Regions from separate parts of the Sodalis sp. RH22 genome, predicted to be linked through region 1. Evidence: predicted binding sites of a transcription regulator. Region 1 holds the regulator's gene; each other region holds the start of a gene.
What was found. Region 1 encodes CRP, which controls carbon source genes, mostly activating them, when cyclic AMP is high. Its sites were predicted from a motif close to ATGTGANNNNNNTCACAT; they were not measured.

Region 1 (10,241 bases):
GCCTCGACGCGGCCCCGCGCCCGCGCCAGTATCTTCAGGTGCGGGAAATGCTGCTGGCACAGGTGCACGATGGTCATGTTGTCTTCCGGCGTATTGGCGGCGACCACGATGGCTTTTGCTTTCTCCGCCCCGGCGGCGCGCAGCAACTCAAGCTCGGTGGCATCGCCGTAATACACCTTATAACCATAGCTGCGCATCAGGCTTACCGCACTGATATCGCGCTCAAGTACCGTAATCCGCATCTTATTGGCCATCAGCAGGCGGCCTATCACCTGGCCGAAACGGCCGAAACCCACGATGATCACCTGCGGCTCGTCATCGTCGACGAAGGGTTTTTCACCCTCCTCGTCCTGGGCATTGTAACGTCGGACCAGGATAAGATCGATGAGTTGCATTAATAAGGGGGTGGTAATCATCGACAGCGTCACGGTGACCAGCAGCAGGGCCAGTTGATCGGGCGAGAGGATTTTTTGCGCGCCGGCGGCGGAAAACAGGACAAAGGCGAATTCCCCGCCCTGGCTTAGCACGCCGGCGAACTGTAGCCGCACCGAGCTGCGCAGACCGGATATCCGCGCCAGGATATACAATACCGTCCCTTTGACCAGCACCAGGACCGCCAGGCCGGCCACCACGGTCAGCAAGTGGACATATAAAATGCCCAGGTTGAGCGCCATGCCCACCGAGATGAAAAACAGGCCGAGCAGTAATCCCTTGAACGGCTCGATGGCGATCTCCAGCTCATGGCGGTATTCACTCTCCGCCAGCAGCACGCCGGCGATAAAGGTGCCCAGCGCCATGGATAATCCGAGCATATCCATAAACAGCGCCGCGCCCAGCACCACCATGAGCGAGGCGGCGGTAAATACCTCGCGCACATTAGCCATGGCGACATAACGGAACAGCGGCCGCAGCAGGTAGCGCCCGCCCACCAGCATGATAAAAAACGCCGCCACCTTCATGCCGATTTTCATCCAATCGCTCGGTTCGCTGCCGCCGCCGGCCAGGATGGGGATGAGGGATAACGTGGGGATTACCGCCATATCCTGAAATAGCAAGACGGAAAAGCCGAGCTGGCCGCCTTCATTGCGGTTCATGCCTTTGTCGCGCATCAGTTGCAGCGCGATGGCGGTGGACGACATGGCCAGGCCGATGCCGCCAATCAGCGCCGATTGCCAGGTGGCATGGGTCAGGTAAAGAGCCCCGCCCAGCAGCAACGCGGTAAAGAAAAGCTGCGCGGCGCCGACGCCGAAGATCGATCGCCTCAGTTCCCATAGCTTCGACGGATTCAGCTCCAGGCCGATGATAAACATCAGGAACACCACCCCAAGTTCGGAGAAGTGCAGGATTTCGTCCACATCGCGGATAAAACCCAGCCCCCAGGGGCCGATGGCGATACCCGCCGCAAGGTAGCCGATCACCGCGCCGATGCCCAAGCGCTGGGCAATGGGCACCGCAACGACGGCGGCGAATAAAAACAGCACCACGGCGGTCAAAAACGACGGACTGCTATCCAATGCGTTGTCCCCTTTCGTTAAGCGGCTCTTTCAGCCATTGGGCGTATTCGCCGGCATGGCGCGCCAATACGACGGGATCCAGCCTTCTGGCCCAATAGATCACCTGCGGGCGCACCCAATGCATGCGACACATGGTGGCGGTCAATTCGAACGGACGTAGAATATCCTCCATGCCGTAGCGACTGTAGCCGCGGTTAAGATAAGCGCCCTCCGGTTCGCCGGTGGTGATAACCGTTCGCCAGTATTTCCCGGCCAGGGCGTCGCCGCCGATGCCGCTGGCAAATCCGCGCGCCAGCACCCGGTCGAGCCACTCTTTCAATAATGCCGGGCAACTGTAAGTATAAAGCGGGTGCTGGAACACAATGACCTGATGTTCACGCAATAATTGCTGTTCGTGGTGAATATCAATAAAAAAATCCGGATAAAAGGCGTAAAGATCATGTACGGTGACATGCTCGAGCGACGATGCCGCCTGCAGCAAAATCCGGTTGGCAACCGAATCCTGTGATTCCGGATGGGCATACAACAACAAAACTTTGGGTGGCTGCGCGATCAATTCCCCTCCAAAGCGTCGTCAGGGCGCGGCTTTTCCGCTACCATGCTTCGCAAAGTTGAAACCAGGACACGTTATCCTGGATAGCATTCAATAATGTTAATTTAACATACTCTCAAACTATGGCGCTTTATGATTGTCTTCTCCTCACTGCAAATTCGCCGCGGTACCAACGTACTGCTGGATAACGCCACCGCCACGGTGAATCCCGGGCAAAAGGTCGGACTCGTCGGCAAGAACGGCTGCGGCAAATCAACATTATTGGCATTGCTGAAGCATGAACTCGGCTGCGACGCCGGCAGCGTGACCTTCCCCGCCAACTGGTCGATGGCCTGGGTTAACCAGGAGACGCCGGCCCTTGACGTGCCGGCGCTGGAGTATGTTATCGACGGCGATCGCGAGTATCGCCAGCTGGAAGCCGACCTCCAGCTCGCCAACGAGAAAAACGACGGCCACGCCATCGCCACCGTGCACGGCAAGCTGGACGTTATCGAGGCATGGACCATTCGGCCGCGCGCCTCGAGCCTGCTGCACGGGCTGGGGTTCAGCCAGGATCAATTGCAACAGCCGGTGCGGGATTTTTCCGGCGGCTGGCGCATGCGCCTTAACCTGGCGCAGGCGCTGATTTGCCGCTCCGATTTGCTGTTGCTTGATGAACCGACCAACCACCTGGATCTGGACGCGGTCATCTGGCTGGAGAAATGGCTGAAAAATTATGACGGTACGCTGATTCTGATTTCCCATGACCGGGATTTTCTCGATCCTATCGTAAATAAAATCCTGCATATTGAACAGCAGACGCTGAACGAATATACCGGCAACTACTCGTCGTTTGAGCAGCAGCGGGTGACCAAGCTGGCGCAACAGCAGTCGCTGTTCCAGCACCAGCAGGAAAAAGTGGCCCATTTGCAGCATTATATCGACCGTTTCCGTGCCCAGGCCACCAAGGCCAAGCAGGCGCAAAGCCGGATCAAGATGCTTGAGCGGATGGAGCTGATCGCCCCGGCCCATGTGGATAATCCCTTCCAGTTCAAGTTCCGTACTCCGGAAAGCCTGCCGAGCCCCCTGCTGAGCATGGAGAAAGTCAGCGCCGGTTATGGCGAGCGCACCATCCTTAATTCCATCAAGCTTAACCTGGTGCCCGGTTCGCGCATCGGCCTGCTCGGACGCAACGGCGCCGGCAAGTCGACGCTTATCAAGCTGCTGGCCGGCACCCTTGAGCCGCAGTCCGGCACCATCGGCCTGGCGAAAGGCATCAAGCTGGGTTATTTCGCCCAGCATCAGCTGGAGTTCCTGCGCGCCGACGAATCGCCGCTGGCGCATATGATCCGGCTGGCGCCGCAGGAGTATGAGCAGGCGCTGCGCGACTATCTGGGCGGGTTTGGTTTCCGTGGCGATAAGGTGACCGAACCGACCGCGCGTTTTTCCGGCGGCGAAAAGGCCCGGCTGGTGCTGGCGCTGATTGTCTGGCAGCGTCCCAACCTGCTGCTGCTCGATGAGCCGACCAACCATCTGGATCTGGATATGCGCCAGGCGCTGACCGAAGCGCTGATAGATTTCGACGGCGCGCTGGTGGTGGTGTCCCATGACCGGCATTTACTGCGTTCCACCACCGATGAATTTTATCTGGTGCATGACGGTCGCGTCGCGTCGTTTGACGGCGATGTGGAGGATTACCAGCAGTGGCTGGTGGATCAGCAACGCCAGGCGGCGGCGCAGGACGGCAATGATACCGAGACCCCGGCGCCGCAGGTCAATAATGCCCAGGCCAGGAAAGACCAGAAGCGGCGCGAGGCGGATTTCCGTAATCAGACCCAGCCGTTGCGCAAGGCCATTACCCGCTATGAACAGCAAATGGAAAAACGTGGCGCGGAGCTGGCGGCCATCGAGGCCGGACTGGCCGACGCGGCGCTGTATGATATCAGCCGTAAAGCGGACCTGGCCCTGGCCCTGCAGCAGCAGGCCAAGGTTAAATCGCAGCTGGAAGAGGCGGAAATGGCGTGGCTGGACGCCCAGGAACAGTTGGAGACCCTGACCCGGGAGTTCGAGTCGCAATAAGCGCGTCAGCGCCAGATCAGCAATACGCAGGCCGCCGTCAGCAGGCCCATGGCGACGTTAAAAGCGATCCAGGCGCGTTTGCTGCGCAGCAGCCGGCCGATCAGGGTGCCGAAGCCGAGCCAGATAACGCCGGAGACGATATTGACGCTGACGATGCCGACGCTGATGGCGCCGACGGAGGTGATATAGGCGCTGCCGCTCAGGCTGAAGCTGGCTACCGCGCCCAGCGCCATCAGCCAGGCCTTGGGATTAAGAAACTGCAGCAGGCCGCCCTGGTAGAAGGGAATGGGCCGGGGGGGCGGCGCGTCGGTTTCCAGTTTTTCATAGGCGGCGGTGGCTATTTTCCAGGCCAGCCACAGCAGGTAAAGGCTGCCCGCCACCTTCAGCATAAAATGCAGGGACGGATAAAGCGTGATCAGGCCGCCGATGCCGAAGGCCACCAGCAGCAGGATACATTGCATGCCGAGCATGATGCCGATCATCAGCGGCATTGAGCGCCAGAAGCCAAAATTGGCGCCCGAGGCGGTAAGCAGCATATTATTAGGACCAGGGGTAATGGCGGCCACCCAGAGAAACCCCAGCATTGACAGAAAAAGACTCAGTTCCACGTTTTGGCGGCTCCCCGTAAAATAACGCGTATGAAGCTACCAGTGCGCACGGGGATGCACAAGGCATAACAGGTGAAATTTACTCAACACCTTGATTTATTGACTATCGGGACACAATATCGTGATTATTCCCTGGGAACAAATCGATCCTGACACGCTCTATAACCTGATCGAGTCCTTTGTACTGCGTGAGGGCACCGATTATGGCGAGCAGGAGAAATCACTGGCGCAAAAGGTCGAGGATGTAAAACGCCAGTTGATAAGCGGCGAGGCGGTGGTGGTCTGGTCGGAACTGCATGAAAATATCAATATCATGCCGCGCGGCCGGTTTAATGACCAGGCCGGTAATACGCCGGGCGAATAGCGAAGCCCCTGGCCCCTAAGCGCTAAATATGCTAACACTCACTTCTGGGCCTTGATGCCGGGCGCACTTCTTCACGCCGCAATTCAACCAAGCGTAGGGTTACCATGTCGACAAAACACCCCATTATTGCCGTTACCGGTTCCAGCGGTGCGGGCACCACCACCACCAGCCTGGCGTTTCGTAAAATATTCCAGCAGTTGAATATCCACGCCGCCGAACTGGAGGGTGACAGCTTTCATCACTTTACCCGGCCGGAAATGGATATGGCGATCCGCAAGGCGCGGGATTTAGGGCGCCATATCAGCTACTTTGGTCCGGACGCCAATAACTTTGGCCTGCTGGAGCATACGTTTCATCAGTATGGCGATACCGGCCGCGGTCAGTCGCGTAAATATCTGCATACGTATGACGAGGCGGTGCCGTATAACCAGATCCCCGGTACCTTTACGCCCTGGCAGGCGTTGCCGGAACCGACGGACGTGTTATTTTACGAGGGGCTGCACGGCGGCGTGGTAACCGATAGCCATGACGTGGCGAAGCACGTGGATTTGCTGGTGGGCGTGGTGCCCATCGTCAACCTGGAGTGGATCCAGAAACTGGTGCGCGATACCGGCGAGCGGGGGCATTCGCGCGAGGCGGTGATGGATTCGGTGGTGAGGTCGATGGAGGATTATATTAACTACATCACGCCGCAGTTTTCCCGCACCCATATCAATTTCCAGCGGGTGCCGACCGTCGACACGTCGAACCCTTTCGCCGCCAAGGCGATTCCCTCACTTGACGAAAGTTTTGTCGTTATTCATTTCCGTAGCCTGGCGCATATCGACCTGCCTTACCTGCTGGCGATGCTGCAAGGCTCCTTTATTTCCAATATTAATACGCTGGTGGTGCCCGGGGGCAAGATGGGGCTGGCGATGGAGCTGATAATGGGGCCGCTGGTACAGCAGTTGCTGGAAGGAAAGGAAATTAAGTAAACTCGAGGCCTCGGGCGGGAACACCACGCCCGATTCGGCCCCATCGGCATGCTTTCCCTTGAACACGCCAGGATTCGCTGCGGTGTTGGCGGGCCTAGCATACCGTGCCATGGGGCGCTCGGTCGGGCAGAGAAACCATGCCCGATTCGACCCCATTGGCGCGCTCTCCCTTGAACACGCCGGGTTTGAGTGCGGTGTTGGCGGGCCGGTTAGGCGGCGGGGGCGTGGCGTTCGTCGCGCACTTCAAAGCTGTGGGTCATATTGACCGACGCGCCGAGCATCAGTGAGACCGAGCAGTATTTTTCCGCCGATAGCGTCACCGCCCGCTCCACCGCCTTGTCGGTCAGCCCGGCGCCGGTGACGATAAAATGCAGGTTGATATGGGTAAACAGGCGCGGCGCCTCGTCGCGGCGCTCGGAGGTGAGTTTGACCTCGCAGTCCCGGACGTCCTGCCGCGCTTTGTGTAAAATCGATACCACATCAATGGCGCTGCAGCCGCCGACCGACATCAATACCATTTCCATTGGGCTGGGCGCTTTTTCGCCCGCGTTCCCATCCATCAAAACCTGGTGGCCCGAGGCGGATTCGCCCATGAAAGACAACCCTTCTACCCATTTGACCCGTGCCTGCATTATGATACTCCTGATGAAAAGCTTTCCAGCAGACTACATTTTTGTTGGAAAACTGGCAATGTTACTGAACATACTTCATGCTGAAGCAAGACAACAGAAGACACTGCTTCAAACCTATGCTAAAAACAAGGCTGGATCGGCCTCATGATAATGAAAGGGCAAGAGATCGATCGGAACATCACATTACCAGACCCTAATAAGTTCCCTTACGTCGCTCCGTTTAAACGCGGAGTCAGAGTGAATAATACAAGCGCCGTAACAGGGAATACGATGTCCCGAACCTGGGATAGCGATGACAAAAGAGGATAACAGCGAATGGTTCTCGGCAAACCGCAAACAGACCCGACTCTCGAATGGTTCCTGTCTCATTGCCATATTCATAAGTATCCATCGAAGAGTACACTTATACATCAGGGTGAAAAGGCTGAAACGCTTTACTACATCGTTAAGGGCGCCGTGGCGGTGCTGATTAAGGATGAAGAAGGCAAAGAGATGATTCTCTCCTATCTTAACCAGGGAGATTTCATCGGTGAGCTCGGCCTATTCGAGGAAGGTCAGGAACGCAGTGCCTGGGTACGGGCGAAAACCGCCTGTGAAGTCGCCGAGATTTCGTATAAAAAATTCCGGCAGCTGATTCAGGTGAATCCGGATATCCTGATGCGCCTGTCGGCGCAAATGGCCAGTCGTTTACAGGTAACGTCGGAAAAAGTCGGCAACCTGGCATTCCTGGACGTTACCGGACGCATAGCGCAAACCCTGTTGAACCTGGCGAAACAACCCGACGCCATGACCCACCCCGACGGCATGCAGATAAAAATCACTCGTCAGGAAATCGGCCAGATTGTCGGCTGTTCCCGCGAGACGGTAGGACGTATTCTTAAAATGCTCGAAGATCAAAATCTTATATCCGCGCACGGTAAAACCATTGTTGTTTACGGCACGCGCTGATAGCCCCGTTATACAGGCGTGGTGCTTCGTACCACGCTTTTTTTGCTGACAGTATGTGGCGCCGGTTAATCTACCACCCTGAAGTAAACTATGCCCTGCGGCAAACCATCGTGCTATGCCTGCCGGTGGCCGCCGGCCTGTTATTCGGCAGCTTGCAAAACGGCCTGCTGTTTTCGTTGGTCCCTGCCTGCTGCAATATCGCCGGCCTCGATACCCTGCATAAACGGTTTTTCAAGCGCCTGGCCGTCGGCGGTGCGCTGTTCGCGCTGAGCAGCGTGCTGATCCAGGTGCTGTTGGCCGTGCCGGTGCCATTGCCCTTGGTGATGCTCGGCCTGGCGCTGCTGTTCGGCGTTACCGGTGAAATCAGCCCGCTGCACGGCCGTTTATTGCCCGCCGCGCTTATCGCCGCCATCTTTACCCTGGGCCTGGCCGGCAATGTGCCGCCCGTCGTGCCGCCGCTGCTGTATATTGCCGGCACCGCCTGGTACGGACTGTTCAACGCCCTGTGGTTCCGGTTGTGGAAGGAGCAGCCGATGCGGGAATCTCTTAGCCTGCTGTATCGGGAGCTGGCGGATTATATCGAGGCGAAATATACCCTGCTGACACAGCATACCGATCCGGAAACCGCCCTGCCGCCGCTGTTTGCCCGCCAGCAGGCGGTGATTGATCTGATTGCCCAGGTATACCAGCAGCTTTATATGCTGTCGGCCAATGATCAGCTGCAGTACAAACGCCTGCTGCGTTCTTTCCAGGTGGCGCTGGATTTGCAGGAGCATATCGCCGTCAGCCTGCACCAGCCGGACGAAGTACAAAAACTGGTGGCGCAAAGCCACGCCGAGGCGGTTATCCGCTATAACGCCCGGCTGATTGCCGCGCGGTTGCGGGTACTGGCGGATGATATTCTCTATCACCGGCAGCCGGGGCGTTTTAACATGGCCACCGCGCTGTCGGCCCTGGAAAAAATTGCCGACCGGCATCCGGATAATCCGGTCGGACAGTTTTGTTATTACCATTTCAGCCGTATCGCCCGGCTGCTGCGTACCCAGCGCCCGCTTTACCGCCGCGACCTGATGGCCGACAACCAGCAGCGGCTGTCGTTTTGGCATGCGCTGGTCAGCTACTGTTCCTTTAAATCCATGGCGCTGCGCAGCGCGGCAAGGCTTGGGATTATGCTGGCCATCGGCAGCAGCCTGGGGCTGGTATTGGATCTCCCCAAACCCTACTGGATTTTAATGACGGTGATGTTTGTCAGCCAGAACGGCTATAACGCCACCCGGGTGCGGATCCAGCATCGGGCCCTGGGCACGTTGGCGGGGTTGGTGATTGCCGCCGGCACGCTGCAATTCAGGCTGAGCGACGGCACGGTATTGCTGTGCATGTTGTTCCTGACGCTGGCGTCTTACCTGGTGTTGCGCAAAAATTACGGCCTGGCGATGATCGGCATGACGGTGACCGCGGTGTATACGTTGCAGCTACTGTCGCTGAACGGCGCGCATTTCCTGGTGCCCAGGCTGGTGGATACGCTGATCGGCTGTATGCTGGCGTTCGGCGGCATGCTGTGGTTATGGCCGCAGTGGCAAAGCGGTATGCTGCGCAAAAACGCCCATCTGGCGCTGGAGCGGGGCCAGGACGCGCTGCGGCTGCTGCTGCAACCCGCCCCCGAGCCGGCGGCGCTGGCCTACGCGCGCATGAAGGTCAACCAGGCGCACAACGCGCTGTTTACGTCGCTTAGCCAGGCGATGCGGGAGCCGGCGTTTAATTCGCGCTATCTGACCGATATGCGTTTATGGGTGACCCATAGCCAGTTCATCGTCGAGCACATCAATGCCATGACCATCCTGGCGCGGGATCACTACATGCTGACGCCGACGCTGGCGCAAAAGTACCTGGCCTCTTGCGAGGTGGCGCTGCAGCGCTGCCAGCAACGGCTGGAATATGACGGCCCAAGCTCAGACAGCCCGGTGATGGACGCCGCCGGCGAAACGCCGGAGCTGCCCGGCACCCTGATGGAACGCCATCTGCGGCGTATTCTGTTCCATCTGGGCGTGATGCATACGATTTCTTCGGTAGCCTGGCGCCAGCGGCCGCAGCACGGCAACTGGCTGGCGCGCCGGTTAAGCCATTAGTCTCCCGCCGCGCGCCTAGGGTTTGGCGGCGATAACCTGCGCCACCGCCTGTTCAAACCGGGCCATGCCCTGTTCGATATCGGCGAACTCCACCACCAGCGACGGCGCGAAACGGATGACGTCCGGACCGGCGTTGAGGATCATCAGGCCCTGCGCGGCGCTGGCGTGCAGGAACTCGCGCGCCCGGCCATGGAACTGCGGCCGCAGTTCGGCGCCCAGCAGCAGGCCCATGCCGCGCACATCCGAAAATACCTGATATTTGTCGTCAATTGCCCGGAGCGCGCTGACAAAACGATCGTGCCTTTCGTTAATGCCCGCCAGGACTTCCGGCTGGTTAATCACATCCAGCGCCGCCTCGGATACCGCGCAGGCCAGGGGATTGCCGCCATAGGTGGTGCCGTGGGTGCCCACTTTCATCACCGAGGCGATCTCTTCCGTAGTCAGCATGGCGCTGATGGGGAAAC
Region 2 (10,241 bases), 2.8 Mb from region 1:
TCACCAGACCATATCATTGGTACGCCCGCTGGCACCCTGCTGGCGTAAAGTGGGTTTTATTCCCGATTATTGCGCCAGTTGGCTCACATCCACCTTAATGCAGGAGCACGCATGCCGAAAACTGCCCTGCAGTATCGGCCGCGTCACCGCGCACGCCTCGCCGGCAATCGGGCACCGGGTACGGAACACACACCCCGACGGCGGATTGATCGGCGACGGCAAATCCCCTTCCAGCAGTTGAATGGCCTTATTACGTTCCTTATCCGGATCCGGTATCGGCACCGCCGACATCAACGCCTTGGTGTAGGGATGCTGAGGATTATGATACACCTGATCATACGTACCCAACTCCACCGCGTGGCCCAGGTACATCACCAGCACCCGATCGGAAATATGCTTCACCACCGCCAGATCGTGGGCGATAAAGATCAGCGACAGCCCCATCTCACGCTGCAGCTGCTGCAATAAATTCACCACCTGCGCCTGGATCGACACGTCCAGCGCCGACACCGGCTCGTCGCAAATCACCAGCTTGGGTTCAAGTATCAGCGCGCGGGCGATGCCGATACGCTGACACTGCCCGCCGGAAAACTCATGCGGATACCGATTGATAAGATTCGGCAACAGCCCCACCTTCAGCATCATGTTGCGCACCTTGTCTTTCACCAACTGGCGCGGCATCTTCGGATGATAGGTATGCAACGGCTCGGCGATGATATCGCCGATGGTCATGCGCGGATTAAGCGAGGCCAGCGGGTCCTGGAAAATCATCTGGATATCGTTACGCGTCTCGCGCCACTCATCGCTGCTCATCCCCTGCAATTCCTTGCCCAGCCAGGCGATACGCCCGCTGGTGGATTTCACCAGGCCAATCAGCGCCCGGGCAAAGGTCGATTTGCCACAGCCCGACTCGCCCACCACCCCCAGCGTTTCTCCCTCGTACAGCCGCAGGGACACGCCGTCGACCGCCTTTAGGCTCTTGGCCGGTTGCCAGAACCACTGTTTATCGCCTTTCACCTCGAAATACACTTTCAGGTTTTCGACATCCAGCAGCACCTTTTTATGTTCGTCCATGGCATTCATACCAATTCCTCCAGGGGCTTATAGCAGGCGCGCAGACGCTCCGTGGCGAACCGCTCAAGGGGCGGCATGTTGACGCAGATATCCATGGCGTAAGGACAGCGCGGCTGGAACGGACAGCCCTCCGGCAAACGCAGCAGATTGGGCGGATTGCCGGGAATGGTCACCATCATGGTGGAACCGTCGGCATCCAGCCGTGGCACCGCCGACAGCAGGCCGATGGAATAAGGATGGCTGGGCTGGTAAAAAATATCGCGCGCCGTACCGTATTCCATGGTACGGCCCGCGTACATCACCAGCACGCGATCGCAGATGCCGGCCACCACACCCAAATCGTGGGTAATCATAATGATGGCGGTGTTAAACTCGCGTTTCAGATCGTTTAGCAAGGTCATGATCTGCGCCTGGACGGTGACATCCAGCGCGGTGGTAGGCTCATCGGCTATCAGCAGTTTCGGCCGGCACAGCAGCGCCATGGCGATCATCACCCGCTGACGCATGCCGCCGGAAAACTCATGGGGATACATCCGCATCCGCTTGCGCGCCTCGGGCATTTTTACCGCGTCGAGCATACGCACCGACTCTTCAAACGCCTCATGCTTGCTGATTTTTTTATGCATCAACAGTACTTCAATCAGCTGTTCGCCCACCCGCATATAAGGATTAAGCGACGTCATCGGATCCTGGAAAATCATCGAGATTTCCGAGGCGCGTAGTTTGTTCAGCTGCTTCTCCGGCAGGTTGAGAATTTCACGGCCATTAAAGGCGGCGGAGCCCTCAATACGCCCGTTGGCGGCCAGCAGTCCCATCAGGGCAAACGCGGTCTGAGACTTACCCGAGCCGGACTCGCCGACAATACCCAGCGTTTCCCCGGCCCGCAGGGTAAAGTTCAGGTCGTTAACCGCGGTCACATCGCCGTCGGCGGTGGCGAAGGTCACGCGCAAATCCTTAACGGTCAGCAATGCCGGCGCGGACGCTGCCGACGCCAGGGAGGGCGTCGGCGTTTTTGGGTCGATTATGCTCATCACGGCACTCCTTAACGATCTTTCGGGTCGAGGGCATCACGCAGGCCATCGCCGATAAAATTAAAACAAAACAGCGTCACCACCAGGAAAAAGGCGGGAAACATCAGCAGCCAGGGCGACACTTCCATGGAATTGGCGCCGTCGCTTAACAAGGCGCCCCAGCTGCTCAGCGGCTCCTGCGTGCCCAGCCCCAGGAAACTGAGGAACGACTCGAACAGGATCATGCTCGGCACCAGCAGGGACGCATAAACCACCACCACGCCCAGCACGTTGGGGACGATATGGCGCAGGATAATATTGCGGGTACGCACCCCGCTGACCACCGCGGCCTCGATAAACTCCTTGCGTTTCAGCCCCAGGGTCTGGCCGCGCACGATACGCGCCATATCCAGCCAGGACACCATGCCGATGGCGATAAAGATCAAAAAGATATTGCGACCGAAAAAAGTCACCAGGAGGATAACGAAAAACATAAACGGAAAAGAGTTGAGGATTTCCAGCAGGCGCATCATCACCGAGTCGGTTTTACCGCCGAGATAGCCGGACAGCGCACCGTAAAGCGTGCCCAGGATCACCGCCACCAGCGCGGCGGCGACGCCGACCATCAAGGAAATCCGTCCGCCGATGGCCACGCGCACCAGCAGATCGCGGCCGGAGGAATCGGTGCCGAAATAATGCGCGGATTCCATACTCGGCGCGGCCGACATCATGGCAAAGTCGGTATCGTCGTAACTGAATTGCGCCAGGGAAGGCGCCAGGGCGACAAACACCACGATCAGCGCCAGAACGATAAGGCTGGTTAGCGCGGCCTTGTTATGGATAAAACGCCGGCGGGCGTCCTGCCAAAGGCTACGGCCTTCCACTTGCAGCGTTTCGCTGAGTTTCTCCAGAGCCTCGCTATTTTTGTTACCAATCATCATGTGCGTGCTCCAGCTTAATAACGTATTTTCGGGTCGATAACCGCGTACAGCACATCGACAATCGCATTAAATAAAATCGTCAGCGCCCCGACCAGGATGGTCAGGCTTAACACCAGCGAATAATCACGGTTCAGCGCGCCGTTGACAAACAGCTGGCCGATCCCCGGCAGTCCGAAGATGGTTTCTATTACCATGGAGCCGGTAATGATGCCGACAAACGCCGGTCCCATATAAGAAATGACCGGCAGCAGCGCGGGTTTGAGGGCGTGGCTGAAAATAATGCGCCGCATGGGCAGTCCCTTGGCCCGGGCGGTGCGGATAAAGTTGGAGTGCAGCACCTCAATCATCGAGCCACGGGTGATACGGGCGATGCTGGCGATATAGGCCAGCGACAGGGCAATCATCGGCAGCAGCACAAACCTGGGCGCGCCGCCGTTCCAGCCGCCGCCCGGCAGCCATTTAAGCGTAATGGCGAAGATAAGCACCAGCAGCGGCGCCACCACAAAGCTGGGTATGACGACGCCGGTCATGGCAAAACCCATGGCCAGGTAATCCCATTTGGTATTTTGCCGCAGCGCCGCCATGACGCCGGCGAATACCCCCACCACCATCGCCAGTATAAACGCCGCCAGGCCTAGCTTGGCCGAGACGGGAAAAGAATTGGCCACCAAATCGTTAACCGAATAGTCTTTATATTTGAACGACGGGCCGAAATCACCGTGCGCCAGTTGGACCAGATACGCGCCGTACTGCTTTATCATCGGATCGTTGAGATGGTACCTGGCTTCGATGTTGGCCATCACTTCCGGCGGCAGGCCGCGCTCGCCGGTAAACGGACTCCCGGGCGCCAGCCGCATCATGAAAAATGAAATGGTGATCAATATGAATAGCGTCGGAATCGCTTCAAGCAACCGGCGGATAATAAACTTTAACATGCCCAATACCTATAACGTGCATTTATTCAAATCGTTCACTTGAACAGGAAAAACAGGGCACGGCCCGTGAAGACCCTGCCCTGTTGTCATCCATTACGCCTGGTTAATGTTTGATGATGTAAAGGTCTTTTACATACACATTATCCAGCGGATCTTTACCGGTATATCCACCAACATAAGGTTTCACCAGCCGGGCGTTCACATAGTAATACACCGGAACGATGGCGGAATCCTTATCCAGTTGCTGTTCAGCCTGCTGATACAAGGTTGTGCGCGCATCATCGCTCTTGGCGTCGACGGCGTCGGCAATCAGTTTATCAAAGGCCGGGCTGGAGTAATGGGCGGTATTGCTCGAACCATTGGTCAGCATAATGTTCAGGAAGGTGGTGGGTTCGTTGTAATCGGCACACCAGCCGGCGCGGGATACATCAAAGGTCCCCTGGTGACGGGTATCGAGGAAGGTTTTCCATTCCTGGTTTACCAACTTGACTTCCACGCCCAGGTTCTTTTTCCATATCGACGCAACGGCAATCGCCAGTTTCTTATGCAGATCGGAGGTATTGTACAATAAATCGAAGGTCAGCGGCTTATCCTTGGTGTAGCCGGCCTGCTCCAGCAGCTTACGCGCTTCGGCATTACGTTTGTCCTGGCTCCAGCCAAACCACTCCGGCGGGGTCAGCTTGGCGCCGTCGGTATACGGAGGCGTAAAACCAAAGGCGGGCAAGTCGCCCTGGGCCTTGACCTTGTTAACGATAATATCGCGATCCAGCGCCAGTTTCAGCGCAGTGCGCACGCGCACATCGGTAAAGGGCGCCTTTTGGTTATTGATTTCATAATAATAGGTACACAGATACGGATCGACATGCACTTCTTTCGGGATTTCGCGTTTCAGCTTCTGGAATAATTCGATCGGCAGATTGTTATAGGTCATATCGGATTCGCCGGCGCGATAGCGGTTCACGTCGGTTACTTCCGAGGAAATCGGCAGGTAGGTCACCTGGTTGATCACCGTCTTGGCATTATTCCAATAGGACGGGCTACGCTCCAGCACCAGACGCTCGTTGACGACCCAATCCTTTACTTTATACGCGCCGTTGCCGACCCAATTGGCGGGCTGGGTCCATTTTTCACCAAACTGCTCCACCACCTTTTGCGGCACCGGCGACATGGCGGGGTTGCTCAGTAATTTAGGAAAATAAGGCACCGGCTGGCTCAGGGTCACTTCCAGCGTCTTATCGTCCACGGCCTTAACGCCCAGGGTATCGGGTTTCATTTTGCCGGCAATGATTTCATCGATATTCACGATATGGGCGTACTGCGGATAGCTTTCATACGGCGACGCGGTCTGCGGGTCGGCCAGGCGACGCCAGCTATAGACAAAATCCTGCGCCGTCACCGGATCGCCGTTGGACCATTTGGCGTCTTTGCGCAGATGGAAGATCCAGACTTTCGAGTCCTTGGTCTCCCAGCTTTCGGCGGCGCCCGGCTGCGTATGGCCATACAGGTCGTTAATGGTCAGCCCTTCCAGCACATCGCGGTTGATATTGGATTCCGGCACCCCTTCTATCTTATGGGGATCGAGGGACTGTATTTCGGCGCCGTTGCCGCGCACCAATTCCTGTTTGTCGCTAAGCTGCACGCCGGCGGGAACGTCCGCGGCGAAAGAGGATCCTACCGACACGACGCCCAGTGCGGCAATGATGCCCGCCGCCAGCAGTGTCTTTTTCGTGATGTTGGTCATTATCAGTGCACTCCAGTTTTTTATTATTGCGTGGCCCCGGCTTTGCGGCACGCAGGTTCCCGTTAAACGGGTATGACAACTCCCACGCCAATTATGGTGAACGAAACCACAAGGCAAAGAAGCGGTATTCCTTATTGGTGAAGGCTATAAAGGAAACAAGCCGGCGCGGCGCCGGCAAAAACAGCAATCGGGTGGGACACAGGCCTGGCAAGAAGTTATTTACAGTTATCATGGCATCAAAAAATATCAGCCTTACATGGAAAAATAATTATTATTTAATCATTTGTTACATAAAAACACATAAGGTCAATTTATGGCCTGTAAAGAGAATAAACGCCTAATGATGCGTGAATAAACACTAATAACATCTGAGTAGCATTGTGACAAGACCCTTTGCCGCTTAGGCTGAAAAAAAATCCGGAAAATTCCGATAAAACCCGCTATCGTTTTGAAATAAAGCACGATTAATTTCCCATTATGCCGACAAAATCCCATTGCGCAGTTAATATACGCTGATGCTTTATGGTGCATTTTGGCCAATTCCGTGCATGTTTTGTCCTATTTTGATGCTGACCGTTATGAGCATCGCTGCGCGGGGTTAGGCAGGCAATGTTAAGGTGGATTTTTCTGGCGGCCTGCCGTTTTGCTTTCTCCCCCGGCGGTAAATCGCTATTTGGGGCGAATTTTGCAGCCAGTTTGTTAATTAATTGTAATCGTATTTATCCCGACATTTCATCGGTTAACGTAATTAAGGCACCTGTGTAACTTTTGCGGCTACCCCTCCCTGCTGAATGGAGTCAGCATGCATAATTTGTGATATGTATCACATATAACTGCGGTAATACTCTTTAAGATCCCTTTAACGCAAAGCCGGGTAAGCATAAAAAAGCGGCAATTTAACTGAATTTTTTGTTAAAGTAGGTGATTGAAGAAACTCATTAAGTAAAAAGCTCATTGTGCCAATGCATATCCCTGATTGGGCAGATAGACTAACTGATATAATATTAGTCATATATATCTTTGTGGGCGAGGCGGGCAGGCTTTTTACTTAAAGAGTTTAACAATCTAACCCAAAATTTTAACATTTATTAGGAGAGCATTATGGCTGTTACTAATGTCGCTGAACTTAATACGCTGGTAGAACGCGTCAAAAAAGCCCAGCGCGAATATGCCAATTTTACCCAGGAGCAGGTGGATAAAATTTTCCGCGCCGCCGCCCTGGCCGCCGCCGATGCGCGCATCCCCCTCGCCAAGATGGCCGTAGCCGAATCCGGTATGGGCATCGTCGAAGATAAAGTGATTAAAAACCATTTTGCCTCCGAATATATTTACAACGCCTATAAAGATGAAAAAACCTGCGGCATCCTGGCCCAGGACGATACGTTCGGCACTATCACCATCGCCGAACCCATCGGTATCATCTGCGGTATCGTGCCTACCACCAACCCGACATCGACGGCTATCTTCAAGGCGTTAATCTGTCTGAAGACCCGCAACGGCATCATTTTCTCGCCGCATCCGCGCGCCAAGAACGCCACCAACCGCGCGGCGGAAATCGTGCTTAAGGCCGCTGTCGCCGCCGGTGCGCCGAAAGACATCATCGGCTGGATAGACGAGCCGACCGTGGAATTATCCAACCAGCTTATGCATCATCCGCTGGTCAACCTGATCCTCGCCACCGGTGGTCCGGGCATGGTCAAGGCCGCCTACAGCTCCGGCAAGCCTGCCATCGGCGTCGGCGCCGGCAACACCCCGGTCGTGGTGGATGAAACCGCGGACATCAAACGCGTGGTAGCCTCCATCCTGATGTCGAAGACCTTCGATAACGGCGTCATCTGCGCCTCCGAACAGTCGGTTATCGTGGTCGACGAAATCTATGACGCCGTACGCGAACGTTTCGCCAGCCATGGCGGCTATATGCTGCGCGGCGAGGAACTGAAAGCCGTTCAGGGCATCATCCTGAAAAACGGCGCGCTTAACGCGGCCATTGTCGGCCAGGCGGCATCGAAGATTGCCGATATGGCCGGCATCAAAGTGCCGGGCAACACCAAGGTGCTGATCGGTGAAGTGACCGTCGTGGACGACTCAGAACCCTTCGCCCATGAAAAACTGTCGCCGATGCTGGCCATGTACCGCGCCAAGAATTTCGAAGACGCCGTGATCAAAGCGGAAAAATTGGTGGAGATGGGCGGCATCGGCCATACCTCTTGTCTGTACACCGACCAGGATAACCAGCCTGAACGCGTGAATTTTTTCGGCGACAAGATGAAGACCGCGCGTATCCTGATCAACACCCCGGCCTCCCAAGGGGGTATCGGCGACCTCTATAACTTCAAGCTGGCGCCGTCCCTGACGCTGGGTTGTGGTTCCTGGGGCGGGAACTCGATCTCCGAGAACGTCGGGGTCAAGCATCTCATCAACAAGAAAACCGTGGCCAAGCGAGCTGAAAATATGATGTGGCATAAGCTTCCTAAATCCATCTATTTCCGTCGTGGTTCATTGCCGATCGCCCTGGACGAAGTGGCCAGCGACGGCGCAAAACGCGCCTTTATCGTCACCGACCGCTATCTGTTCAACAACGGCTATGCCGACCAGATTACCTCGGTGCTGAAAAACCACGGCATTGAAACCGAAGTGTTCTTCGAGGTTGAGGCCGATCCGACCCTGAGCATCGTGCGCAAGGGCGCCGAGCAGATGATGTCGTTTAAACCCGATGTCATCATTGCCCTCGGCGGCGGCTCGCCGATGGATGCCGCCAAGATCATGTGGGTGATGTACGAACATCCGGGCACCCCGTTCGAAGAGCTGGCGCTGCGCTTTATGGATATCCGTAAACGTATCTACAAGTTCCCGAAAATGGGCGTAAAAGCCAGGATGATTGCGGTTACCACCACCTCGGGCACCGGTTCGGAAGTTACACCGTTCGCCGTGGTCACCGATGACGCCACCGGCCAGAAATACCCGCTGGCGGATTATGCCCTGGTGCCGGATATGGCGATTGTCGACGCCAACCTGGTGATGAACATGCCTAAATCCCTGTGCGCCTTCGGCGGCCTGGATGCGGTAACCCATGCGCTGGAAGCCTATGTGTCCATTATGGCCACCGAGTTTTCCGATGGCCAGGCGCTGCAGGCCATTAAGCTGCTTAAAGAATACCTGCCGGCCAGCTATCATGAAGGCGCCAAGAACCCGGTGGCCCGTGAACGCGTGCATAACGCCGCCACCATCGCCGGTATTGCGTTTGCCAACGCCTTCCTCGGCGTATGTCACTCCATGGCCCATAAACTGGGGTCGGAATTCCACATTCCCCATGGCCTGGCCAATGCTATGCTGATCTCCAACGTGATCCGCTACAACGCCAACGACAACCCGACCAAGCAGGCCGCGTTCAGTCAGTACGACCGTCCGCAGGCACGCCGTCGCTACGCCGAAGTGGCGGACCATCTGGGCCTGAGCAAACCGGGCGACCGTACCGCGCAGAAGATCGAGAATCTGCTCGCCTGGCTTGACGAAATCAAGGCAGACCTGGGCATCCCGACCTCTATTCGCGAAGCCGGCGTGCTGGAAGCAGACTTCCTGGCAAAAGTCGACAAGCTGTCGGAAGATGCGTTCGATGACCAATGTACCGGCGCCAACCCGCGTTATCCGCTGATTGCCGAACTTAAGCAAATCCTGATGGATACCTACTATGGCCGTAAATTCGTCGAACCCTTTGAAAACGCCGTCGCGGCGGCCAATGCGCCCGCCCCTGTCGGTAATATCAAAGCGACGATAAATGACGTCGTGAAATCCGAGAAGAAAGGCAAGAAAGTCACCAGCTGATACTGCTGATGCCTGTTAGTCCCCCGTTCCGGCGGGGGAAACGCAAAAAAGCCCCGTAAGGGGCTTTTTTGTGTCCGCAGCGCTATCACTACGCCCCCGCCTGGGGATGCGCGCTACGGCCCGCCTGGGCCGTTTAACGCGCTATCGCAACGCCAGCGCCGTACGGGGTATTCATAACTCCGGGTGCCCTTGCCTGCCTTTAGCCGTCCCCGGCGCGTCCCACCGCCCAGTCCTCAATACCGTTCCCGGCTTTCGCCGGCAACGCCGCCACTCGTAGACAAAGACCGCTGAAGGCCCCTAAAGGCCCCGACACGGGATTCCCGGGCCTGGGCGCGGCCGACGCCCAGGCCCGGTCATTGGCAGCCGCTGCGCGCCGCCTGGGCGGTTTAAGCGCGCGGGCTGCCTGCCTGGCGGATTCGCCGCCGGTCGGGACCGGCGCGAACCTAAGCCGACGGCGTCAGGCGCGTGTAACCTGGCACGGACACATCCTGTTCCAGCGCCTGTTTGTAATGTTTGCGGCAAACGGAGACATAACGCTCATCCCCGCCGATAACCACTTGTTGCCCATCATGCACGGGCTTGCCCTCGTCATTTAGCCGCAATACCCGGTTCGCCTTGCGACCGCAATAACAGATAGTTTTCAGTTCAATCAATTTATCCGCCCAGGCAAGAAGATATTGACTGCCGGGAAACAATTCCGCGCGAAAATCCGTTCTTA
Region 3 (10,241 bases), 660 kb from region 1:
GCTCGCTGGGAACGTAGTACCCGTCCACCTCCTCGCCGGCGGATAATACGATGCGCAGATCTTTCCAGCGTCCGCCGTCGGTGACTTCCGCATAGGACACATTGGGCACCGCGGCCAGCAGGCTGGCGCTCAGTTCCAGGACGAAATGCGGCGTCATCGGCAGGTTATGCGCGCGGGCGACCGTCGCGACATCCAGGTATCCGGTGATACCGCCGACGCGCCCCAGGTCGGCCTGGACAAAATCCACGGAACCGTTGTCGATATATTGGCTGAACTGGCTGAGATTATAGACATTCTCGCCCAGGGCAATCGGCGTGCTGGTCCTCTCGCGCAGCTGTTTATGGCCGGCGATATTGTCCGACGGCAGCGGCTCCTCAATCCACAGCAGGTTCAACGGATCAAACAGCTTGAATGCCCGCAGGGCTTGGGGGAAATTCCATCCCTGATTGGCATCCACCGCCAGAGGGAATCCCGGCACGGCTTCCTGGATTTTGATTAAGCGCTCGACATCCTCTTCCAGGTCGGGTTTACCCACCTTGACCTTGGCCGCGAGGTACCCCTTCGATTTCCAGCGGCGCACCTGTTCGATCACCTCCTCCACCGACATGTGCAGGTTGATGCCGCTGCCATACAACGGCACGCGATCGCGCACCCGTCCGAGCAAGTCGATGAGAGGCACATTCAGCGTTTTGCCCAGCAAATCCCAGTAGGCGATATCCAGGGCGGAAAGCGCATGGGTGGTGACGCCGGCGCCGCCGACATCGTGAATATATTTGTAACTGCGATCCCAGAGCGCGCGCGGCGACAAGCGCTGTCCGATAACATCCGGGATGATTTCCTTGATCAAGGCCGAAATGGTGGCGCCGCACCAGCCGGAAGTGTGGCTGAAGCCGGTGCCCACCAGTCCGTTGGAGCCATGCACATCGACGATGGCCACCTCAATATCGGTGACGTGGTGGATCTGGTCGCCCCAGGGTCCTTCCGGCAGCGGTACGCGCGCCGTCATCAGTTCGATATTTTCAATTACCGGCATTTTGGTGATAGTCATGATCAGTCCTCTTTCTTTAGTCCGTTCAACAATTCCGGATGCGTGAATCCCGACATCCCGTGGGAAGTGTCTTGCACATCATTTTCATATTCATTGTCGCCGGCGACATGGCCGAAGACTTCGGGCAGCAGGAATGTCGCGGCCAGAAAAGCCAGGAACGGCGCGATGGCGATAAGCGATGAGGCCAGCGGCACGCCCAGGGTGTCAAACAGCGGCGGGAAGACCAGGGTGGTCAGGAACGCGGTGATTTTTACGATGGTATAGCCGATGCCGGATGCCACGCCGCGGTATTTCGGTTTGGCCACCAGCGATACCACGGTCATGCCGCTTTCCGAATCCCAGTAATGGCCCCACAGCATCAGGGCGGCGCCGCCGGTGATCATCAGATAATTCAGTTTGAATACACCGTAGGCGGCTAACAATATGCCGAAAGTCACCAGCAGGAAGCCGAGCTGGCTTAAGCCGCGATGTCCCAGCCGTTTGAGCAACAGCGGTCCGACAAAGGCCGAAAGCGCCGCCACGCAGTTCACCGCCAGCAGCGCCAGGTTGTTCTGGATCTGGCCGGAAATGCCGATGGTCACCAGGATCAGGGGCAGGTAAAAGGAAAAAGCGTAGTTTTCAAACGACTGGACCGCGCAGGAAATCCAGCCGAACAGCGTGGTGCGGCGCGAAAATTTGCGACTGAACAAATCTTTTAGCGCTTCGCCCATGCTCGGCTGTTGGATAGTGACATCGTGTTCAGGCAGCAGATCGTCCAGCAGTTGTCCATCGCGATCGCCATAGTACTGGCGCGCTGCCTTGCGGGCGTCGACAAACCGGCCCCGTTCCACAAACCAGGCGGGGGTTTCGGGCAGTTCACGGCGCAGCATCAGCAGTATAAAGGCGGGGATGGCGGGTACCGCCAGGACGATGCGCCAAACATGATCGCTATGCACGCCAAGGGCGACCAACAGAGTGACCAGGGAAATCGCCGCGAGGATGCCGAGGGCGAACATAAACTGCCATCGGTTGGCCATCACCTCCCGTTTGCCTTTCGGCATCACCTCCATGATGTAGGTGAAGCCGTTGGCGACATCGGCGCCCACCGGAATGCCGGCGAAGCAGCGGATAATCGCCAGCCAGTAGATATTCGGCGCCAGCCCCTGCAGTATGGCGAACAGCGCAAACATCAGCATTGAGCCGAGGAAGATTTTACGCCTGCCCACCTTGTCCGTTAGCCAGCCGCCCAACATGGCGCCGATAATGGCGCCGAACTGGGTGCCGGCGGCGGTGAATCCCAGCAGCCAACTGCTCGGATGATAGATATCTTTGAGAGCGTAGATAATAAACGCCATCGAATAGATATCCCATGACTCGATAAGCAGGGCGGTGATCATCAGCCATCCTGCTTTGGTGGATCCGGGAGCCTCCTGCAAATCCAGCCGTTTCTTGGCCATCAGGATCAGCTTGTCGATATTCATATTCTGGTGCATATATACTCCCATTTACCTTGCTTATTGAGGTACACGAGTATTTCGCCGTTCTGTCTGTCCTACTCATCCTTCGTTGATGCCGGCGCTTCCTGTTGGCCGCGCCAGACGCAGCGGCCGGCAACAGGGTCACGCGTTGCTAGGTTTCACCGCATCGCCGGCGATAAAGACCCGTCTATATTGCGTCAGCGCCCGGGCGCCAAATGCCATGACGTGTATCCAATGACATTTAACAGGCTGCTTCGAGTTAGCTTTGGCGACAAAAAAATACAGGGGAAACAATGCTTAAGCTCACAGGCGCGGCATTGCGCGTTGTCCGCCCACCGGCGGCTCTGCCTCACAACCCGCCCCATGGGCCGTCAATACGGGTCCGCCGCCATCGCCGCCGGGTGAAGACGAAACCTCACCCGTCCCGTTACATCATTAAGCATTTTCAAAACAATGCGTTAACATGCTTGCCTGTATAAAATGAGCACAGGCTTTGCCGCCGGCACGTTTTTTCAGGTAAAGATATTCTTGCTAATTCGAGTTAGCATTTTTACCGAAGATTTTTACCCCGGCAATAATGCCCTGTAAGATTTGTGATAACGTTCACGACAATTTGATTAAGAAACTGAAAAATAATTAATAAATATTTTAGCCTGGGTAGCTTTATGTCATTAAAAATATTCACATTTTCCGCCACCCGCAAAGGCGGCCGAAATATCTGCGCGGGATTCGGATGCCTGGCAGCCGCCCCGGAATTGCGGCTGGATAAGGGTGGGTGAGGAGATCGCATTGAGGGAAGTGAAGTGCACGTTGTATTGGGGCGAATGATCCTCAATCCGCTTTTGCAGGCGCGCCGGCGACAAACGCGCTATGCCGGGCGAGACGTTGTCCCCTGGCCTCACTACGCTGATTTGGCAAGATTAGGAACAGTTAGGGAACCATTAAGATTCGTTCTGCCACTATACAGTCTCATTCAAGCTTTGGTTCTGTGAGCTATGGGCGGGTTGCATTGGTAGGCTAATGTTGCTGGCCGGGCTTTCGGGCCCGGCGATTTTTACACCTTGCCGGATCCATTTTTGCTCCAATACCCTCATCTATTGACTGGGTGCCGATAATTTAAGCAAGGGGATCCCGGCCGTTAAGGCGATGCCATGCTTTCTGACCGCGGGTGGGCAAGCCTTCCCCCGCGCGCGTCTCTTTCTAAGCCCATACCGGTCATCAATAGCGGGGATCATCAAAGACGTTAACAGGCCAGGATGGCCTTTACCCATGGTGGCTCAACGTTCAAACCTGGCATAATTCTATCGTGGCATTCATATCCAGCAGGCACAGAAAAACATGAATCGACTTATCGTTATTTCCGGCTGTTCCGGTGGTGGGAAATCCACGTTACTCGCCGAGCTGAAGCGACGCGGCTATACCGTTGTCGAAGAACCCGGCCGGCACGGCATTCGCTCAGACTGTTGTGTTTGCGTCGTTATCGCCATCGGCATTTAGCGCTTTCCCCTGCACCACCAGCCACTGCTCAAACGCTTGGTGCAATACGGTTTTTTGCACGCTCACCGGCGTTAAGGCCTGGTATTGACAGGGGGCAACGGTAAATTGCGGAAACAGCGGGACAAGACGGCCATGCATTATCTCCGCCGACAGCGTGTTGACCGGCCCCAATCCCACCCCGATCCCTTCCAGCATCGCCTGCAGGGAAACGTGGAAATGGTCGTAACGGCGAAATAAGCTCGCGGGTGTTTTTCGCAGGCCGGCCGCCGCCAGCCACAGATTCCACTGCCCAGGCCTTGTCAGGGTTTCAATGCGGGGACAGGCGAGGACATCCGCGGGCAGGCGGAGCGGATAACGCTTAAGCAGCGCGGGGGAGGCCATCAGGCAATGCTGATCTTGCAAAAACGCGATCGCGGAATACTCCGCTACGCTAATATCACGCCGGATCAACAGGTCATAGTGCCCGATAATGTGCAATTGCTCGGTATTGGCCGTGGAAATCTGCAAATTTGCCTGGGGAAAGCGCGTATAAAAATCATCGAGGCGGGGCAGCAGCCATTTCAGGCACAGTGTGGTCGGCACGCTGACATTAAAGACATTATTACGTCCACCGTTGCCGTAGCGCAGGGCGATGTCGGACAGGTTATCAAACGCGCTCCCCAGCTCCCGGGCCAGCGTCAGGGCGTAAGGCGTCGGCACGCGTCGCTGGCCTTCCCGGCTGAATAAATTAACGCCGAACCATTTTTCAACCACCTGCATATGGCGGCTGACCGCCCCATGGGTAATACATAATTCTTTGGCGGCGGCGGTATAGCTGCCGGCATGGCATGCAACCAAAAATGCCCGTAATGCCGCCAGGGGTGGGAGTGAATGCATAACCAGTCCTTTTTTATCACTATTGCGTGATATTTTATCACGCACCATTCCATTTCTGATCGCTATCATCATGGTTACTACCCCCTGAAAAAGGACGTGCCGGCGTGATGTATCTGATCATTGTCATTATTGGAATAGCGGCCGGCATCATCAGCGGCATGGTGGGCACAGGCGCTTCCATCATGCTGTTGCCGGCGCTGGCGTATACCTTTGGTCCCAAGGCCGCGGTTCCCATCATGGCCATCGCCGCCATTATGGGTAATGTTTCGCGTGTGCTTATGTGGCGCAGGGACATCAATATCAGGGCCTTTCTGTGGTATTCCCTGCCGGGTATCCCCGCCGCCGTCCTGGGCGCCAATACGCTGTGGCTGATGCCTGCGCCCCTCTCCAACTTCTGCATCGGCCTGTTTTTCTTCCTGCTGATCCCGGCGCGCCACTGGGCCAATGCCCGGGCAATAACGCTCAACGCCAGGCAACTGGCGCTGGCGGGCGCACTGGTCGGTTACCTCACCGGGGTGGTTTTCTCCACGGGCCCGCTGACCATCCCCCTTTTTGCCGGGTATGGGCTGACAAAAGGTGCGCTGCTGTCGACGGAAGCGGCCGCCTCCTTTGCTATCTACCTTGCCAAGGCATCGGCGTTCGGGGCCATCGGCGCCCTGCCGCGGTCCGTCGTTATCAGTGGCCTGATGGTAGGCGGTACGCTGGTTGCCGGCATGTACATCGGTAAAATATTCTTGGTGAAAATGGCTGAAAAAACCTTTAACCGCCTGATTGACGCCATGATGCTGGTGGCGGGCGCCTCAATGATTTGGGACGCGCTTAATTGATAAATGATTCCCTGCGGAATATAACGCGCTATAAAATCCATAAAAATAAAAAATAGAACCCAATGGCCAAGCATACATAAAGCCAGCACCGGCAACCGACAATGCCTGGACAGGCGGCGGCGGTAACTATCGCCTGTTTATCAGAGGCGTACTCTCGCGATCCGTAATAATGAGGGATAGCAAATACCTAATAACATAATTAGCATCTATTTAGCGGCCAATTTACCATACCGGGTTATTCACATTATTTCTTGTTCATTTTGAACGGAGGTTGCTTTTTATTAAGTCAATCACGTTATGCGTTACATCATTTTCGTTACATCATTTTTAAGTGACATCCATCACAGTTTTGCACATCCATAGCCGTTTAACTGCACCTCAACGACATTACCGTTGAGGAAATAAAAATGAACGTTGATACCCAGTCTTGCGTGGTTACCGGAAAAAAAGCCGTTGCCGTGGTGGCGCAAAACGTAGAATATTCCGGCCAGGGGACCTTGGTTAAAATATCCCGCGGCGGGATTTGCGGATCCGATCTGCATTATTACCAGGAGGGTGCGGTCGGAAATTTCAAAGTGCGCCAGCCCATGATTCTGGGGCACGAAGTTATCGGCCATGTGGTAAAAAGCGATGCCCCGGGGTTATCCGTTAACCAGAGCGTGGCCATTAACCCCAGCAAGCCCTGTAAACAGTGTAAATATTGCCTGTCCGGTGAGGAAAATCAATGTATTAATATGCGCTTTTTCGGCAGCGCCATGTATTTCCCGCATGTGGATGGCGGATTCACGCAATTTAAAGTCGTGGATACGGAACAATGCATCCCCTTTGACAATGCCCTCGATGAACGCGTCATGGCTTTTGCCGAACCGCTGGCGGTGGCCATTCACGCCGTGAATCAGGCCGGGGACGTTAAGGGTAAAACCGTTTTTGTCTCCGGCGTCGGGCCTATCGGCAGCTTGCTGGTGGCGGCCGCCAAGGCCTCGGGCGCGCGGGAAATCATCTGCGCCGACCTGAGCCAGCGTTGCCTGGATATCGCCGCCCAAATGGGCGCCACCAAAACCCTGCATGCGGCGGCCGGTGATTTCTCCGCGTATGCCGATCAAAAAGGCTACTTCGATATCGCGTTCGAAGCCTCGGGCCATCCCCAGTCCATTACGCGCTGCCTGGAATTAACCCGGGCCAGGGGTACCTTAGTCCAGGTCGGCATGGGCGGCGTGACGCCGGAGTTCCCCATGATGATGGTCATAGCCAAGGAAATCAGGCTGGTGGGGAGTTTTCGTTTCACCACCGAATTTAATACCGCCGTGGCCTGGCTGGGCAACGGCACCATCGACCCGCTGCCGTTGTTATCCGGTGAATATCCGCAGGCCGAACTTGAACAGGCGTTGATCTTCGCGGCGGACAAATCGTTAGCGTCAAAAGTACAGTTGGTTTTTTGAAAATAGGGATCCAAAATGAACGATATTTTTTCATTAAAAAATAAAAAAGCGCTGATTACCGGCTCCGCCCAAGGCATTGGTTTTTTATTGGCCAACGGACTGGCGCAATCGGGTGCGGAAATCATCATCAATGATATTACCGCCGCCCGCGCGGAAAAAGCGGCGCAGCAGTTACGGGACCAAGGGTATACCGCTTATTCTGTCGCATTTGATGTGACGAAAAGCCAGGCCGTTAATAGCGCTATTGAGCAAATTGAGTCCGATATCGGCCCTATTGATATTTTGATTAACAATGCCGGCATCCAGCGACGCCATCCGTTTACCGAATTTCCTGAGAAAGACTGGAACGATATTATCGCGGTAAATCAAACGGCGGTATTTTTGGTTTCACAAGCGGTTGCCCGTAACATGATCAAACGCAACCGGGGTAAAATCATCAATATTTGCTCCATGCAAAGCGAACTCGGCCGTGACACCATTACCCCCTATGCGGCGTCAAAGGGCGCGGTTAAAATGCTGACCCGCGGCATGTGTGTGGAACTGGCCCGTTATAATATTCAGGTTAACGGCATCGCCCCCGGCTATTTTAATACCGAAATGACCAAGGCCCTGGTCGATAACCAGGAATTTACCGCCTGGCTGACCAAACGCACCCCGGCCGCCCGCTGGGGAGACCCGCAGGAACTTATCGGCGCCGCGGTATTCCTGGCGGCGAAAGCCTCTGATTTTGTCAACGGTCACCTGATCTTTGTTGACGGCGGTATGTTGGCGGCAGTCTGAAAGTAAAAAAAATAACGAATAATAAATAAATGACGGGAGCCGCCCGCGGGCGACTTTTCGTCATTAGCATGGGGATTGGATATGCCGATTATAATTATTGCATTAGGGGTAATATTACTCCTGATATTGATGATCAAATTTAAAGTCAATGGTTTTATCGCCCTGGTGTTTGTGGCGGCGGTGGTGGGTATCGCCGAGGGCATGAAACCGCTGGCGGTCATGCACTCGATTCAAAACGGTATTGGCGGCACCTTGGGTGGTTTGGCGATGATCCTGGGATTCGGCGCCATGCTCGGACGCCTGATCTCCGATACCGGCGCCGCCCAGCGCATCGCCACGACGCTGATACAGTTTTTTGGCAAACAACGCATCCAGTGGGCGCTGGTGATAACCGGGTTGGTGGTCGGCCTGGCGATGTTCTATGAAGTCGGTTTCGTCCTCTTGTTGCCGTTGGTATTTACCATTGTGGCCGCCTCGGGGCTGCCTTTGCTGTATGTGGGCATTCCGATGGTCGCCGCCCTGTCGGTGACCCATTGCTTTTTGCCGCCGCATCCCGGCCCTACCGCTATCGCCATCATTTTTAACGCCAACCTGGGCACCACGCTGATTTATGGCCTGATCATCGCTATTCCGACCGTCATTATCGCCGGCCCCCTTTTTTCCAAACTGCTGAAAAAATTTGAAAAAGAACCGCCGGCGGGATTATTCAACCCGAAAATTTTTACCGAACAGGAAATGCCCGGTTTTGCCGTCAGCATGACCGTGGCCATTATCCCGGTCATTCTGATGGCATTGGCCGCGATCGCCGACATGACCATGGCGAAAGACGACGGCGTGCGTCTGTTGCTGGAATTTATCGGTAATCCCGCCGTGGCGCTGTTTGCCGCCATCGTACTGGGTATTTTTACTCTCGGCCTGCGCAGCGGGCGCCAGATCGGCCAGGTGATGGATATCCTGGGCGATTCCATTGCCGCCATCGCCATGATCATTTTTATTATCGCCGGCGGCGGCGCCTTTAAACAGGTATTGGTGGACAGCGGCGTCGGTGATTTTATCGCCAATATCATGCGCGGCACGTCGCTGTCGCCGCTTGTCATGTGCTGGTGCGTCGCGGCGTTATTGCGCATCGCGCTGGGGTCGGCCACCGTGGCGGCGATCACCACCTCGGGCATTGTTTTACCGATTATCGCCGTCACCCATGCCGATCCGGCGCTTATGGTGCTGGCGACCGGCGCGGGCAGCGTGATCGCATCCCATGTCAACGACCCGGGCTTTTGGCTGTTTAAGGGTTATTTTAACCTGAGCGTGGCTGAAACCTTGAAAACCTGGACGGTCATGGAAACACTGATCTCGTTTATCGGATTAGCCGGTGTACTATTGCTCAATATGATTATCCATTAGTTGGCACAGATTTTTTGGAGCGTAACGCGAAAGGATATTCCCGGTCTGCCGGCCATGGCTGCCGGACCGGGATCATCAGAGAGGGTGGAATGAAAAAATACCGGGTCAGCATGCAAGACATCGCCACCTTTGCCGGCGTCACCAAAACCACGGTCAGCCGTTATCTGCGCACGCCGGAAAAAGTTGCCAAGGCGACCGGGACCAAAATAGCCGGTATTATCGAAGAGTTGAATTATATTCCAAACAGGGCGCCGGAGATGATGCTGAATTCCATCAGCCACTCCATCGGCATCCTGGTGCCGTCGTTTAATAATCAGGTATTTTCCGACGTGCTGGCCGGTATCGAGTCCGTAACCTCGGTTAATAATTACCAGACATTAATCGCCAATTATAATTACAGCAAGGAAACGGAAGAGCAGCAGATTGTTAATCTGCTTTCCTACAGCATCGACGGCATTATTTTGATGGAAAAAGAACATACCCTGCGCAGTATAAAAAGCCTGCTGGCCGCTAAAATCCCCGTTGTTGAAGTGATGGATACCCGTGAGGAATTTATGGATATCCAGGTGGGCTATGATAACCAGGAAGCGGCTTTCGATATGATGTCGACCATGCTGGCCAGCGGCAAACGCCGGGTTGTCTATCTTGGTTCGCGGGATGATCTGCGCGACCGCCAGCGCTACCAGGGGTATGCCCAGGCGATGAAGTCTTACGATTTAACCCCGCTGATGCTCACCGCCAATGAAATATCCTCGTTTTCCCTCGGCGCCGATATTTTTAACCAGGCGCTAAAACGCTTCCCCGATCTGGACGGTCTGTTTTGCACCAATGACGACATCGCCGTGGGCGCGCTGCTGGAATGCCTGCGGCAAAATATCCCCGTCCCCGGCGATATCGCCATCGCCGGTTTCCATGG

Region 2: adhE (bifunctional acetaldehyde-CoA/alcohol dehydrogenase) is a predicted target of CRP. The motif match lies at 6,513-6,530, and genes of this name have one in related genera.
Region 3: idnD (L-idonate 5-dehydrogenase) is a predicted target of CRP. The motif match lies at 6,035-6,052, and genes of this name have one in related genera.

What each region holds. Positions count from the first base shown of each region.
Region 1 is NZ_CP178731.1:4,435,298-4,445,538, reverse strand. It holds gene kefB (glutathione-regulated potassium-efflux system protein KefB) at 1-1,514, opposite strand, end outside; gene kefG (glutathione-regulated potassium-efflux system ancillary protein KefG) at 1,507-2,067, opposite strand; gene ACL2XN_RS20040 (ABC transporter ATP-binding protein) at 2,200-4,125, shown strand; gene ACL2XN_RS20035 (LysE family translocator) at 4,131-4,733, opposite strand; gene ACL2XN_RS20030 (YheU family protein) at 4,855-5,097, shown strand; gene ACL2XN_RS20025 (phosphoribulokinase) at 5,202-6,071, shown strand; gene ACL2XN_RS20020 (OsmC family protein) at 6,281-6,703, opposite strand; gene ACL2XN_RS20015 (hypothetical protein) at 6,663-6,851, shown strand; gene crp (cAMP-activated global transcriptional regulator CRP) at 7,019-7,651, shown strand; gene ACL2XN_RS20005 (YccS/YhfK family putative transporter) at 7,705-9,777, shown strand; gene argD (bifunctional acetylornithine/succinyldiaminopimelate transaminase) at 9,793-10,241, opposite strand, start outside.
Region 2 is NZ_CP178731.1:1,377,822-1,388,062, forward strand. It holds gene oppF (murein tripeptide/oligopeptide ABC transporter ATP binding protein OppF) at 67-1,083, opposite strand; gene ACL2XN_RS06240 (ABC transporter ATP-binding protein) at 1,080-2,105, opposite strand; gene oppC (oligopeptide ABC transporter permease OppC) at 2,117-3,025, opposite strand; gene oppB (oligopeptide ABC transporter permease OppB) at 3,040-3,960, opposite strand; gene oppA (oligopeptide ABC transporter substrate-binding protein OppA) at 4,064-5,701, opposite strand; gene adhE (bifunctional acetaldehyde-CoA/alcohol dehydrogenase) at 6,803-9,523, shown strand; gene ACL2XN_RS06265 (thymidine kinase) at 9,967-10,241, opposite strand, start outside.
Region 3 is NZ_CP178731.1:3,774,273-3,784,513, forward strand. It holds gene ACL2XN_RS17155 (mandelate racemase/muconate lactonizing enzyme family protein) at 1-1,048, opposite strand, end outside; gene ACL2XN_RS17160 (MFS transporter) at 1,051-2,520, opposite strand; gene ACL2XN_RS17165 (AAA family ATPase) at 3,844-4,002, shown strand; gene ACL2XN_RS17170 (LysR substrate-binding domain-containing protein) at 3,961-4,878, opposite strand; gene ACL2XN_RS17175 (sulfite exporter TauE/SafE family protein) at 4,986-5,705, shown strand; gene idnD (L-idonate 5-dehydrogenase) at 6,113-7,144, shown strand; gene idnO (gluconate 5-dehydrogenase) at 7,160-7,924, shown strand; gene ACL2XN_RS17190 (gluconate:H+ symporter) at 8,006-9,325, shown strand; gene idnR (DNA-binding transcriptional regulator IdnR) at 9,415-10,241, shown strand, end outside.